DNA from 2 places in the Aminivibrio pyruvatiphilus genome. Region 2 is predicted to be linked to the other one. Evidence: a T-box and tRNA genes for the amino acid it is inferred to sense, from the RefSeq annotation. Region 2 holds a T-box; the other holds one or more tRNA genes.
What was found. A T-box is a leader RNA that pairs with one kind of tRNA and senses whether it is charged. The one in region 2 lies ahead of thrS (threonine--tRNA ligase), so its partner is inferred to be a tRNA-Thr.

Region 1: it encodes a tRNA-Thr, which carries the amino acid that the T-box ahead of thrS (threonine--tRNA ligase) is inferred to sense. The anticodon was not compared.

What each region holds. Positions count from the first base shown of each region.
Region 1 covers NZ_SORI01000026.1:522-8,077, forward strand. The annotation lists gene alaE (L-alanine exporter AlaE) at 1-490, shown strand, start outside; gene C8D99_RS13485 (hypothetical protein) at 471-674, shown strand; gene C8D99_RS13490 (ankyrin repeat domain-containing protein) at 785-1,831, shown strand; gene C8D99_RS13495 (hypothetical protein) at 1,891-2,106, shown strand; tRNA gene C8D99_RS13500 (tRNA-Thr) at 2,117-2,192, opposite strand; tRNA gene C8D99_RS13505 (tRNA-Tyr) at 2,207-2,291, opposite strand; tRNA gene C8D99_RS13510 (tRNA-Thr) at 2,312-2,387, opposite strand; gene C8D99_RS13515 (hypothetical protein) at 2,710-6,195, opposite strand; gene C8D99_RS13520 (mechanosensitive ion channel family protein) at 6,461-7,480, opposite strand; gene C8D99_RS13525 (PG0541 family transporter-associated protein) at 7,540-7,556, opposite strand, start outside.
Region 2 covers NZ_SORI01000017.1:66,848-74,403, reverse strand. The annotation lists gene C8D99_RS11740 (TRAP transporter permease) at 1-1,258, opposite strand, end outside; gene C8D99_RS11735 (TAXI family TRAP transporter solute-binding subunit) at 1,344-2,339, opposite strand; gene thrS (threonine--tRNA ligase) at 2,580-4,478, opposite strand; T-box leader at 4,524-4,751, opposite strand; gene dut (dUTP diphosphatase) at 4,789-5,229, opposite strand; gene C8D99_RS11720 (polyribonucleotide nucleotidyltransferase) at 5,237-7,519, opposite strand.

The DNA.
Region 1 (7,556 bases), on a different contig from region 2:
GAACGGCCGTCCGGGGCAGGTGAGGTTTTTGAAAGATTCAAGGGGCTCTGCAGGGAAGAAAAAAGAAAGGCTCTGCTTCCTGATCGCCGATATCGCGGCGATGATCCTCTTTTCCACGGCATTGTGCATGTGTATCGAGATTTTCATAGCAAAGCTGACCTTCTTCCAGTCCGTCACGGCCAGAATAGCGGCCATACCTGTCAATCTCATTACCGGGAGACCCTACGGCCTTTTCCGCGACCGGCTTTTTCTCGCCCTCGAGATTGACGGGACGAAACCGTGGAAATTGATCCTGGGCGATACCCTCGCCTTTGTGATCTTCCAGGTTCCGCTTTACGTCATCGTTCTTCTCTGCGCAGGAGCGACATGGAAACAGATCGCCGTTTCGTCGGTTTTCATGTCGGCCGTCTTCTCTCTGGCAGGTCGCCCTTATGGAATCTTTCTTGATTTCTGCAGGAGGGTCGCCGGGAATGTCGTACGAAACCTGTAAGGGAAAATCCCTTGGAAATTACGGGATTCCGGCAGCAATCCCCGCACTGTCCCTGTCGCCTGAAAATATCCAGGCGATGGTGGATATTCTCCTCGACGCCATGGATTCCGAACCGTTTCCGGTGGTAGAGTTATACGGAAACGGGTCGGAAAGAATCTCCAAACCTGGGTCAGCGGTGGAGTGAAGAGGGCGGAAGAGTTGGTGGCGAAACTGGTGTCGTACCTGAAGCAGGGGAGAAACAAAAAGGACGAAGCCATTCCCTTTATGGAGTTTTAACCAGGGGAGAGGATAAAGATGACCATTGAAGAACTGAACAAAAATCTGCTTGAAGCGGCAAAACAGGGCGACATAGAGGGCGTGAAAAAAGTTCTGGAACAGGGTACTGACGTAAACGCCCGGAACAAGGACGGCAGGACGGCTATGATAGAGGCGGCGCGGTGGGGGCGTCTCACACCCGCACTGCTGGAATTGCTTGCCTCCCATGAAGCGGACGTGAATGCTGTGAATGAGTACGGCTGGACGGCGATGATGATCGCGACAAATAAAGGTCATCTCACTCTCCCTCTGCTGAAGACATTCAAGAAAAACGGGGCGATTATTGAAAGAGATTACGAGTGGCTCAAGAAAGAAGGCAGGTTGTCCCCGGAACTTGACGCCATGTTCCTTGAAGCCATGAAAGAGCCTGAAGTAAAAAAGGATATCGAAAAACTGAACTGGCAGTTATTTAAAGCGGCAGAAGAAGGGAAAATACAGGATGTGAAGAACGCCATAGAGCAGGGAGCGGACGTGAACGCCCGGAACAACAACGGGCACACCGTCCTTGAAGCATGTTTTTTTGAATGGTCTTTCTCGACGGACGTGGCATGGAGCATAGCTGCCCTTCTTTCCTCAGGGGCGATGACGGACGGCACAGCCCGGGATTTTATAACACGGCTTGAGGACAAAAGCGACATTAACGCATGGGAACGGGCAGCCTATGCACTGCTTCTGGCATCCTTCCTTTACCCGGAGCAAAGCGAAGTACTCGACGGACACATTGCGAAAAATCGTTCCCGGGCTGCCAACCTGGTTCTTCCAGCCATAACCGGCACAAATATCTCCATGCAGAACAATTTTTTAAGAGTCCTCTCTTCAGGGCGGGCGTCCGCACTGTCCCTGTCGCCTGAAAACATTCCAGCTATGGTGGGCATCCTCCTTGACACCCTGGATTCCGACCCGGCACTGGCAGTCGAATTCATAAAGAAACGCGTCGGGAAGAACCTCGAAGCCTGGGCCGGTGACGGAGTTGAAGGGGCGGACAGGCTGGTGTCGAGGCTGGTCCCTTACTTGAAAAAGAGATAAACATGAAGAAAGACGATACTGTGCCGTTTATGGAATTTTGACACCTTGAGAAGATAAGGATGACTATCGACGAACTGAACCGAAAACTGCTTGAAGCTACAAAACGGGGCGACATCGAAGGCATGATGGAAGCCCTGAAACAGGGAGCCGAAGTGAACTCCCGGGACGGATGGGGCAGGATGGCGATGCAGGAGATTGTGAGGGGCGGAAGAGGTGCGTCCAGACCCCTTCCCAATAAAAAATCAAGACTTCAGCTAAAAGAGCTGAAGCCTTGATTTTACTTACTGGAGCCGACTTCCGGACTCGAACCGGAGACCCCATCCTTACCATGGATGTGCTCTACCTGCTGAGCTAAGTCGGCTTCTTTGTATAAAATGGTGGTGGGAGAAGGATTCGAACCTTCGTAGACGGTGTCGGCAGATTTACAGTCTGCTGCCTTTGACCACTCGGCCATCCCACCACTTCTTTGCTTTGTCAAGCTGGAGCCGGCACCCGGACTCGAACCGGGGACCTGCTGATTACAAGTCAGCTGCTCTACCAGCTGAGCTACACCGGCTCAACGAAGGTATATTATAGCGGGTCAAACGGAGATGTCAACCTTCGATTTGCTCCCCGGAAAGTTTTTTATCGCCCGGCATGTCCCATGCTGCAACGGAATTGTATTTATCGGTGCGGTCACCACCCGATCTTTTTCGCCGCTCCGACCGGAAGAGATCGCCGTCCCGGATGACATGATCCGGAACCCGGGGGTCCTGGCCTTGCGAAGTTTTTCAAGATGGGCTTCATTTCCCTTGCGATAAAAGGCCCCTCTCCCGTTTCTCCGGAGAGGGGCCTGCTCTGTAACTCAGTCAGAATGCATCGGAAAAATACCTGACCGCCTACCGTGCCGTATATACACCGGATGCCGAGACGGTTCCCCCCCTCTGGACCGTGACGCTCCTGTCCGCAGGAGACCTCCACCCTTTCACGTAGGAGAAGGAAATGACGCGATTGCCCACGAGGATTTCGGCCACAGTCTGGCCGCTTTCGTAGCTTCCTCTTCCGTCAATGCTCCATCGCGCTTCTTTGGGGCCGTCGATAGTCACTGTAATTGACCCGGTATTCTGGGTGTATGCGGCCGAAACGGTGGTCGTGGCTCCCCTGCTGACGGTGATGGTTTTGGGTTCAGGCTTGATCCTGCCGGACACATCGGAGAAGATGATCCTGTAGGTTCCCACGACAATGCTGCCCGCCGTCCATCCGCCGGGGTAATTCCCCTTTCCGTCGAGGCTCCACCGACCGTCTTTTGTACCGGTAATCTCGACTTTGACCGATCCGGTATGGCGGACATAGGTGCCGGAAGTTCTGGATACTGCTCCGTTGCGGACGGTGACTCTCTGATTTTCCGGTTTCGTCCACCCCGGAACTTCGGAGAAGGAGAGCACCGGATTACCGACCTCAATCCCCCCCGCAGTCTGACCAGCTGTGTAGGCACCTTTTCCGTCCAGGGCCCAGCGGGCTTCTTTCGGGCCTTCAATTGTTACGGTCACTGAGCCTGTGTGCTTGACATAGGCTCCGGCAGCCGATGCAGTGCCGCCTTTGGCTACCGTAACCGCGGCATCTGCCGGCCTGGTCCAGTCAGGGACATCAGAGAAGGAGACGGTATATTTCCCCGTGGGGACATTTTTCAGCATGTAGCCGCTTTCATAGCTCTCCTTGCCTCCGAGGCTCCATTTGGCTTCCTTCGGGCCGTCGAATTTTACGCTGACAGCCCCCACATGGCGGACATATTTCTTGTCCATGGAAGCCATTCCGTCCTTGGTTACAGTGACGGAAACATCCGAGGGGCTGTCCCAGTCCGGGGCTTCTGTAAATGAAACGGTATATTTTCCCGTGGGAATGTTCTTTTGCACGTGACCGCTTTCATAGCTGCCCTTGCCGTCCAGGCTCCATTTTGCGCCTTCGGGGCCATCGATCTTCACGGAGACGGAGCCTACGTGGCGGACATATTTCTTGTCCATGGAAGCCATCCCGTCCTTTGCAACGGTGACTTCGGCGTCGGCGGGCCTTGTCCACTCCGGAACGTCGGTGAAGCTCACCACATACTTTCCGGTGGGCACGTTCTCAATCACGGAACCGCTGTCGAAGGCATTGCCGTCGAAGGTCCATTTCGCCTCTTTCGGACCGTCGATCTTCACGGAGACGGAGCCTACGTGGCGGACGTATTTGCCGTCCAGGGTCGCCGTCCCGTCCTTTGCAACGGTGACTTCGGCATCGGCTGGCTTTGTCCACTCCGGAACGTCGGCGAAGCTCACCCCATACTTTCCGGTGGGCACGTTCTCAATCACGGAACCGCTGTCAAATTCCTTGCCGTCGAAGGTCCACTTCGCTTCTTTCGGACCGTCGATTGTCACGGAGACGGCCCCCACGTGGCGGATGTAGGTTTCTGAAACCGAGGCTGTTCCATCCCTGGTAACGGAGACTGATACATCGGCGGGTTTCGTCCACTCCGGGAGATCATAGAAGGAAACCGTGTATGTTCCGGTGGGAACGCTGGTGATGACGTGGCCGCTCTCAAAACCGCCCCGCCCGTCAAAGATCCACCGTGCGTCCTCTGGACCTTCTATCTTCACTGCCACTGCCCCCACGTGGCGGACATATTTGCCGTCCAGGGACGCCGTCCCGTCCTTTGCAACGGTGACTTCGGCGTCGGCGGGCTTGGTCCACTCCGGAACGTCGGCGAAGCTCACCAGGTACTTTCCGGTGGGCACGTTCTCCACCGCGGAACCACTGTCGAAGGCCTTGCCGTCGAAGGTCCACTTCGCCTCTTTCGGACCGTCGATTGTCACGGAGACGGCCCCCACGTGGCGGATGTAGGTTTCTGAAACCGAGGCTGTTCCATCCCTGGTAACGGAGACTGATACATCGGCGGGTTTCGTCCACTCCGGGAGATCATAGAAGGAAACCGTGTATGTTCCGGTGGGAACGCTGGTGATGACGTGGCCGCTCTCAAAACCGCCCCGCCCGTCAAAGATCCACCGTGCGTCCTCTGGACCTTCTATCTTCACTGCCACTGCCCCCACGTGGCGGACGTACCTGCCGTCCAGGGTCGCCGTCCCGTCCTTTGCAACGGCAACCTCGGCGTCGGCGGGCTTGGTCCACTCCGGAACGTCGGCGAAGCTCACCACATACTTTCCGGTGGGCACGTTCTCAATCACGGAACCGCTGTCAAATTCCTTGCCGTCGAAGGTCCACTTCGCTTCTTTCGGACCGTCGATTGTCACGGTGACGGAGCCCACATGGCGGACGTATTTGCCGTCCAGGGTCGCCGTCCCGTCCTTTGCAACGGTGACTTCGGCATCGGCTGGCTTTGTCCACTCCGGAACGTCGGCGAAGCTCACCAGGTACTTTCCGGTGGGCACGTTCTCAATCACGGAACCGCTGTCAAATTCCTTGCCGTCGAAGGTCCACTTCGCTTCTTTCGGACCATCTATCTTCACTGAGACGGCCCCCACGTGGCGGACATATTTGCCGTCCAGGGACGCCGTCCCGTCCTTTGCAACGGTGACTTCGGCGTCGGCGGGCCTTGTCCACTCCGGAACGTCGGTGAAGCTCACCACATACTTTCCGGTGGGCACGTTCTCAACCACGGAACCGCTGTCAAATTCCTTGCCGTCAAAGGTCCACTTCGCCTCTTTCGGACCGTCGATTTTCACTGACACGGAGCCAACATGGCGGACGTACTTGCCGTCCAGGGTCGCCGTCCCGTCCTTTGCAACGGTGACTTCGGCGTCGGCGGGCTTGGTCCACTCCGGAACGTCGGTGAAGCTCACCACATACTTTCCGGTGGGCACGTTCTCCACCGCGGAACCACTGTCGAAGGCCTTGCCGTCGAAGGTCCACTTCGCCTCTTTCGGACCGTCGATTGTCACGGAGACGGAGCCAACATGGCGGACATACTTGCCGTCCAGGGCCGCCGTCCCGTCCTTTGCAACGGTGACTTCGGCATCGGCTGGCTTTGTCCACTCCGGAACGTCGGCGAAGCTCACCACATACTTTCCGGTAGGCACGTTCTCAACCGCGGAACCGCTGTCAAATTCCTTGCCGTCAAAGGTCCACCTGGCTTCTTTCGGGCCGTCGATTATGACGGTGACTGCCCCGGTCTCAGGGGGTACTACATCTGGAGACTGGACGGCTGCAGCTTCACCTCCGCCCGGGACAGGAATGTCCGGAGCTGCTCCCGCCGCCGGAACGTCCGGGCTTACCTCTTCAGCAGAGAGAGGCGCTGCCTGGATACAACCTCCCAGCAGGAGAAGAGCAACAAACAGGCAGAATAACGGCCTCGGGGAAACAATGCGCAAGGGCTTGAGAAAACGCAATCTCACTGCAAACCACCTCCGGATTCGAATGGTATGTGACTGGTCCGCCTTTCGGGGCGCGTATCAAACCTTTCGGAAAGAAAACCGTTCCTTGCCTCTCCAGATTTTCCCTGCACGAGGAGCCCAAAACATTCCCGCACGCGCTGAAACGGGGAGTGAAACAGTTGGCCGGGGAAAAGACCCGTTGTGGTGAAGTATAGTGCATCTCCGGAATTCGTCAATATTTCAAGAAAAGAGAGATAAAACCCCGGAAAACAATACTGCAGTAATTTTACCCCCGAAGCAGCTCTTCTTTTGCCGGGGGAAGGATGTCGTCTCCGTTCCTCCCCGGCGCAGACCAGGAAACGTTCTCTCCTGCCCCGCTGTTCACCTCGGCCCGTGCCCTGGGCAGCCAGACCGGATGTTCGCGGCGGAGCCAGTCCATCATTTTTTCACGGACATGGCAGCGGAGATCCCAGGCGGCTCCAGAATTCGCGGCACTCATGAGAGCCCGGACCTCCATGGATCGGGATGTACAGTCCGTCACCTGCAGGGCTTTCGCCCTCCCGTCCCACAGGGGCGTTGTTCCGAGCACGGTGTTGAAGAACGCACGTATCTCCTCCATGTCAGCAGAAAAATCCACATGGAAAAAAGCCGTGCCGATAATGTCCGCCGAAACGCGGGTCCAGTTCTGGAAGGGCTTTTCAAGGAAGTAGGTCGTCGGAAGAACGAGGCGGCGGGAATCCCAGAGCCTGAGAACCACATAGGTGAAAGTGACCTCTTCCACCCTGCCCCACTCCCCTTCGGCGACGACCACATCGTCGATGCGGATGGGCTGGGCAATGGCGAGGTGGATTCCTGCGAGGAATGTGGCCACCGTTCTCTGGGCGGATAGCCCCACGATGATGCCCGCCACGCCTACGGAGGCGAGAAGGGACGTGCCTATGCGCCTGAAATCGTCGATGCTCAGGAGCGCCAGGGAGACTGAAAGGAAGATGATAAGGATGACGAGCAGCCTTTTGAAGAGAATGAACTGAGTCTGGACTTTCCGGGCCTTGAGGTTGTCGGCGGCGGAGATGTCGAACCTGTTCCTGAAGTAGATTTCGAAAAGACTGACCGCACCGAGGGCAAGCCACGTCAGGGATGCCACGAGGCCTATTTTCGCCGACCTGAGGAGAATGCGGGAAGCCGCCGGTGAAAATTTTGCTTCCGCATAGGGGAGGGCGGCTATGAAAACCATGGCGAGCATGGCCACAAGGGCAGGCACAATAAGGTGTTTCCGGATTGCGGGGACGGGTATGTACTGTGTCATGAATTTCCCCCTTTCTTTCCGCTCTTCGATTGTAACCGAAAGGAAAGAAAGGGGGAAGGCTACAGAAGCCGCTCCG
Region 2 (7,556 bases):
CAATGGCGCAGGATATCCCCACCGGGGCAGCGCTCTGTGTTCCTCCATCCAGAGCCTCTATGACTTCCCGTATTCCCATTCGGGTGGACCGCTTCAGGGAAGAGACCAGGACAATGGCAAAAAGACCGAGAAAGGCGGAGTAGAGGGGAGTGTAGCCTGCCACGAGAAGGTAGATGATGACAGCGAGAGGAATGGTCATGTGCCCCTTGTCGAGCATGGTCGCCTTCAGCGAGGGAATATCCCGGGGTTCCATGCCCTTCAGGCCTCTCTTCTTGGCTCTCAGGTCCACCATGAACATGATGGCGAGGTAATACAGGAGCGCGGGAGTGAAGCCGGCGATCATGATCTTCACATAGGGAATCCCCAGGAAGGTGCTCATGATGAAAGCGGATGCCCCCATGATGGGCGGCATGAGAATGCCCCCAGTACTGGCAGCCGCTTCAACCGCCCCGGCGAAATGGGGCATGTACCCCACCCTCTTCATGAGGGGTATGGTGAAGGCCCCCGTGGTGGCGACATTTGCCTGGGCGCTGCCCGAAATGCTTCCCATGAGAGCCGAAGCGACCACGGCCACCTTGGCGGGACCTCCCCGGTATCTCCCGGCAAGAGCGAGGGAGAAGTCGTTGAAAAACTCACTGGTCCTGGAGGCTGCCAGGAAAGCGCCAAAAAGGATAAACATGAAAACATAGCTGGAGGAAACCATGAGCGTGACCCCGTAAATTCCCTGGTCCGTGAGAGCCATACGGATGATGATTCTTTCCCAGTTGAATCCCCTGTGGGCAAAGAGCCCCGGGAAGTAGGGTCCGAGACGGGTATAGGCGAGGAAAAGAAGGCTGAGCACTGTCAGGGGGAGGCCTACGGCCCTTCGGCTCGCTTCCACGAGAAGGGCCATGGTGACCACGGCGACCGCAAGATCGGCGAACGTAGCCTGAAGGTTCGTCTGTAGAAGCCTGTCATAAGTGAGGAGCAGCCAGACCATGCACCCCAGGGAGGCGGTGGCCAGCACCCAGTCGGGCATGGACGGTCGTTCCCTGGGAGATCCGGCAAACGCCGGGTAAAAAAGAAAGATGATCGCCATGAGGGTGCCGAGGTGAATTGCATTCATTTTTATGGCAATAAGCAGACCGATGCTGTTCATCCAGAAATGGACAAGGGCTGTGGAAACGGTAAGAACGAGGGCGGCCCTGCCTGCAGTTCCGGACAGTTTTCTCGTTGGGATGGACTCTCCCGGGAGAAGTGCGGAAAGAAGTTTTTTCATCCGGTTTCGCTCCTTCGAAAAAAGGGCGGCATGGGGCAAAAAAGGCCCACGCCGCCCGGATGGCTGGTAATATCCTGCCCTGCAATCAGGGAAGAAGTTCCTGGGGAATGGTCATCCCCATTTCCTTGAAGAACTTCACGGCACCCGGGTGAAGAGGAGCACCGTAAAGGCCGTCCACGGGATTGTCGAAATCCACCTTCGTGAAGGCTGCATGCTCATTCTTCAGGTCTTCTTTCTTGCTGTACACGACCTTCAGCATGTCATAAACTAGCTCTTCGGGCACATCCTTCCCAACGAGAAGGGCGGACTTGATTCCGGCCACCCTGAGTTCCTTCTCCTGGTTGGGATACGTTCCTGCGGGAATGAGCACTGCGGCATAAAAGGGGGCTTCCTTTTTCAATGTTGCGATATCCTCAGGAGAAAACTCGAGCATGTTCACTTCCTGCCGTCCGGCATAAAGCTCAGCCACTGCAGCCACGGGAACGCCGGCTTCGGCGTTGAAGGCATCGAGCTGGCCGTTCTGAAGGGCCTGGGAAGCTTCACTGTAGCCCACGTACTCCGCCCTGATGTCATCGAAAGTAAGCCCCGCGAGAGCCTTCAGCAGAACCCGGCTGCTGAATTCCGTTCCGGAGGCTGCAGGACCTACGGCGACCTTTTTACCCTTCAGGTCTGCCCATGTTTTGATGCCGGAGGAGCCGCTCACCACGAACTGGGTCACATCAGGCCACAGCCCCATGACGTAGCGCAGGTTTTCAATCTTCTTTCCTTCGTACCGGACCGTACCGGTATAGGCAAAGCCTGTGAGATTCGCCATGGCGATAGCCATCTCGGCCTCGCTGCGCTGCATCATGTCAAGATTTTCCACTGTGCCTCCCGAACTCTGGGCGGACCATTTGTATCCCTTGTCCATGAGTGCGGTATTGAAGTGATTGGCGAGAATGGTGCCGATGGGGTAATACGTTCCTCCCGTGGAACCGGTGACGATGGTGACGAACTTGCCGGAGGCAAAGGCAGAACCTGCGGCGGAGAGAAGGAAAAGCGCGATGCAGAACAGGATCAGGATCTTTTTCGTTGACTTCATGCTTCTTCACCCTTTCTCTGATTATGAGGTCTCTCGGTGCTCAAGAGCATTGTTCCGGATCTTAAGCGAAAAACGCATAAAATTGTAGCAGTAGAAGAGAAGGGATTCAAGATATTCCGCTCAATGAAACAGGTCCCGACCATTTGTTACGCCGGGACCTTTGTAAAAACGTTCTTTTATATTAGCACTGCAGATAAATTCCGGATCAGGCTTGTCTCTTGCCGGACATCTTCCCGGTTCTCAGACCTTGATGGGATTGAACTCCGCAGCCAGAACTTCCCTGAACTGGTCCATGGACATAGCGCCCAGATCTCCCCTGCTCCGCTCCCGGGGGGCGACGCCGCCGGACTCTCTTTCCTTCTCGCCCACCACGGCCATGTAGGGAATTTTCTGGGTCTGGGCATCCCGGATTTTCTTGCCGAGTTTTTCGTCCCGTTCGTCCACTTCTACACGGATCCCCGAAGACCGAAGTTCAGAGGCGATTTTCCCGGCATACTCTACATAGTCGCCTGAAACGGGGAGAATCCGCACCTGAACGGGCGCGATCCAGTAGGGGAAAGCTCCGGCGAAGTTTTCCACGAGGATTCCGAAGAACCGCTCGAGACTGCCGAGAACAGTCCTGTGGAGCATCACGGGACGGTGTTCCTTGCCGTCGGCCCCCACGTAGGAAAGGTCGAACTTTTCGGGCATCTGGAAGTCCAGCTGTATGGTGCCGCACTGCCATGTTCTGCCGATGCAGTCCTCGAGATGGAAGTCGATTTTGGGGCCGTAGAACGCCCCGTCGCCGGGGTTCAGCCTGTACTCCGACTTCGTCTCGTCCAGGGCCTGCTTCAGGGCCGTCTCCGCGATAGCCCACTGCTCTTCCGAACCCATGGAGTTTTCGGGCCGGGTTGAGAGTTCCATGGTGTACTTGAAGCCGAACACGTCCCTGTAGATATAATTGCACAGGTTCATGATTCCTATGATCTCGTCCTTCACCTGGTCGGGGCGACAGTAGAGGTGGGCGTCGTCCTGGGTGAAGCACCGGACCCTCATGAGCCCGTGAAGGACGCCGCTCCGCTCATGCCTGTGAACCACCCCGAGCTCCGCCATGCGCATGGGCAGATCCCGGTAGCTCCTCAACTGGCTCTTGTAGACCATCATCCCGCCCGGGCAGTTCATGGGCTTGATGGCGAAGGGCTGTTCGTCGATTTCGGTGAAGTACATGTTCTCCCGGTAGTGATCCCAGTGGCCCGACCGTATCCAGAGATCCCGGTCAAGGATGAGAGGCGTCCGGATCTCGCTGTACCCCCGTTTTGTGTGCTCTTTCTTCCAGAAGTCCACGAGGCAGTTCATGATGACCATGCCCTTGGGATGGAAGAAGGGGAAACCGGGCCCCTCGTTCTGGAGGCTGAAAAGATCGAGCTCCCTGCCCAGGCGGCGGTGGTCCCTGCTCTTCGCCTCCTCCATCCTCCGGATGTACGCCTCCAGAGCTTCTTCAGAAGCAAAGGCGGTGCCGTAGACCCGTGTGAGCATGATGTTCTTTTCGTCGCCCCTCCAGTAGGCTCCGGCCACGGAGAGCAGGCGGAAGTGCTTCACCCAGGATGTATTGGGCACGTGGGGTCCCCGGCAGAGGTCTGCGTAATCGCCCTGGAAATACAGGGACACATGATCCTCCTCCAGATCGGAGATGATCTCCGCCTTATAGGGGTCGTTCTTTTCCCGGAAATAGGCCAGGGCTTCCTCTCTGGTCATCTCCCGCCGTTCCACCGGAATCGCCCTTTTTGCCAGGCGCTTCATTTCCTTCTCGATTTTGGGCAGGTCTTCCTCGGTAATGCCGCCGGGGATCTCCATGTCGTAGTAGAAGCCGTCCTTTATGGAAGGCCCCACGCCATACCGCGTGCCGGGATAGAGTCCGGCCACGGCCTGGGCCATGAGGTGGGCAGCCGAGTGGCGGAGGATGTCCAGCCCCTCTTCAGAGTCGGCCGTAATAGGAGCGATGTCGCCGCTCTCAGTGATCTCGGCGGTCATGTCCACTGGTCTTCCGTTCAGCATCGCCGCCACGGCTCCGCTTTTGACACCCAGTTTCTCCAGTGCTTCCCCCGCCGCTCCCGACGAAAGCCGCACGCTTTTTCCTCCCGGTTCCTTCAGTTCGAACATGATTCTCTCCTCCTCGAAAAAATGAAAAAAGCCCACACATCTCCATCTGGAGACGGCGTGGGCTTGCCGTGGTTCCACTCCAATTCCGGCCTTTAGAAAAGGACGGCGCTCGTAGACCGCTGTAAGGGGCGGACCCCGGCGCCTTGTTCCCGGAGGTTTTTCGGCACCCGCTCAGGGGCGGTTTTCGAAGAATGTCCGCAGGAAACCTTCCAGCCTCGGGTTTCCCTCTCTGGTGCGGTAGAGTTCTTCTACTCTCCCCGTCATCGCATAAACTTATTTTCGTGTCTTATACCTCGAAAAGGCGTTTCTGTCAACTCCTGCCGGTGCTGCCGAAGCCTCCCTCGCCCCTTTCGGAATCCGCCAGGGCTTCCTCTCTCCAGGAGATCCTGGACACCGGGGCCAGGATGAGCTGTGCAACCCTGTCGCCTGCGGATATGGCGAAGGATTCCTTTCCGTGGTTGATGAGAAGCACCCGTATCTCGCCCCTGTAATCGCTGTCGATTGTCCCGGGAGCGTTCAGCACAGTGACGCCGTGCCTGGCCGCCAGCCCGCTCCTCGGCCTGACCTGGCCTTCGTATCCCTCCGGAAGCTCGATCCTGAGCCCCGTGGGTACGGCTGTCCATTCACCGGGAAGAAGAACACAGTTATCGGCTGCCCTCAGGTCGACGCCCGCAGAAAATGGCGTGGCATATTCCGGAAGGGGAAGCTCGTTCGCCCTCCCCTCCCGGACAATCTTTACAGGAACCTCCATGGGAGGTCTATTCCCTTCCTCCGGAGGAATGGCGTCGGGGGCCGCCGCCTCTCCTGTCTCCCCGGTCAGGTCTGCCGCCGCCGTGGGAAGGACGATCCCTGTCGGGAGAAGGATTGGCCTTTGCAGCCGCTGCGAGGGCGGCAATGGCCTCCTCCCGCTCCTTTTCGGCGGGCAGCACGTCGGAAAGGCCCTCGTCGGAAATCCGGGCCTCGTTCTCCAGGATACGGCGCCTGGTCAGGTTCACCCTGTTCATGTCGTCGATTTCCTTGACCATGACCAGGACTTTGTCCCCCACCTTGAAGACGTCGTCCACCTTGGGAATCCTGTGCGTGCTGACTTCACTCACATGGAGCAGCCCTTCCTTGCCGGGGAGGCACTCGATGAACACTCCGAAGGCCATGAGTCTTGTGACCGTGCCGTAATACACTTCGCCGGCCTCGAGGTCCTTCGTGAGACCGCGGATAATGGCAAGAGCCTCGTCCACCTTGTCCTGGGACGAGCCGCCGATGTAGATTTCACCGTTGTCCTCCACGTTGATCTTCACGCCGGTCTTCTGGGTGATTCCCCGGATGACCTTTCCGCCGGGACCGATGACGTCGCGGATCTTTTCGGGGTCGATGGTGGTCATGAAGATTCTGGGAGCATTGGGCGAAAGCTGGTCCGGCGCTGGAATGGCGGCTTCCATCTTCTCGAGGATGGCCATCCGTGCCGCCTTTGCCTGCCCGAGGGCCTGCTCCAGGATACCCCTGGTGATGCCCCCGGCCTTGTTGTCCATCTGGAGGGCGGTCACTCCGTCCCTGGTTCCGGCCACCTTGAAGTCCATGTCGCCGAAGTGGTCTTCGAGGCCCTGGATATCCGTCAGGACAGCAACCTTGTCCCCTTCCTTGATGAGCCCCATGGCGATGCCGGCCACGTGTTTCTTCATGGGAACGCCGGCATTCATAAGGGCAAGGCTTCCGCCGCAGATGGAGGCCTGGGAGCTCGAACCGTTGGATTCGAGGATGTCGGAGACGACCCGCATGACGTAGGGGAAATCCGCCTCCTCGGGGATCATGGAGCGGAGTGCCCTTTCGGCAAGGGCTCCGTGCCCGATCTCCCTTCTTCCCGGTCCCCGCATGGGCCGGACTTCACCCACGGAATAGGGGGGGAAGTTGTAGTGAAGAATGAACCTCTTGGCGGGCTCGTCCTGCTTCAGTCCGTCCAGGATCTGGTCGTCCACGCCCATCATGCCGAGGGTGGTCACCACGAGGGCCTGGGTTTCGCCACGGGTGAAAAGGGCCGACCCGTGGACCCTGGGAAGGATCCCCGTCTCGCAGGTGATGGAGCGAAGCTCGTCCATGGCCCTGCCGTCCACCCGGATACGCTCGTCCACGATGAGAGAACGCATGGTCTTCTTGACCATCTCGTCGATGAAGGCGGCAATATAGTCTCCGCTCTCCGGATATTCTGCCGCAAAATGATCCTGGGCCTTGTTTCTCGCTGCGGAGAGCTTGTCGCCCCGGGGCTTCTTCTCATGAGTCTGTACCGCGTCCCGGATCTCGGCGCCGAGATTGTCGGTGATCCACCGGTCGATGTCGGGGAAGGCAGGCGCCGCGGGCAGAACAAGTTTTTCCCGGCCGATGGAAGCCCGCATCTCGTTGAAGAGGCCGACGATCTTCCTGATCTCGCTTTGGGCGAGGTCAAGGGCATCCACGAGGATCTCCTCGGAAACTTCCCTGGATCCGCACTCCACCATAGTGACGCCGTCAAGGTGTCCCGCAACGAGGAGATCAAGCTCTGAAACCAGCATCTGCTCCTCGGTGGGGTTCACCACGAGTTCTCCGTCAAGAAGGCCGATGCGGACGGCGCCCACGGGGCCGCCCCAGGGAATGTCGGAAATGGAGAGAGCCGCCGACGCGGCGTTTATTGCAAGGACGTTGGGCGGGTTGACCTGGTCAACCGCCAGCACCGTAGCCACCACGTGAACGTCGTGGCGCATGGTTTCGTCAAAAAGGGAGCGGATGGAGCGGTCCACCATCCGGCAGCTCAGAACGGCTGTTTCAGAAGGACGGCCTTCACGCTTGATGAAGCCGCCGGGAATTTTTCCCGCCGAATAGAATCTTTCCTCGAAATCAACAAGGAGAGGGAAGAAATCGATCCCCGTCCTGGGCTTGTCGGTAATGCACGCCGTGGCAAGGATGGTAGTCTCACCGTGACTCGCCACCACGGCTCCGTTGGCCTGTTTGGCCACCTTGCCGGTGGCGAATACGAGAGGCCGGCCTCCCACTTCAACTGAAAACTGCTTTTCCATTCATTGTTCCTCCTCTATATGTCTTTTCTCTTTTTGT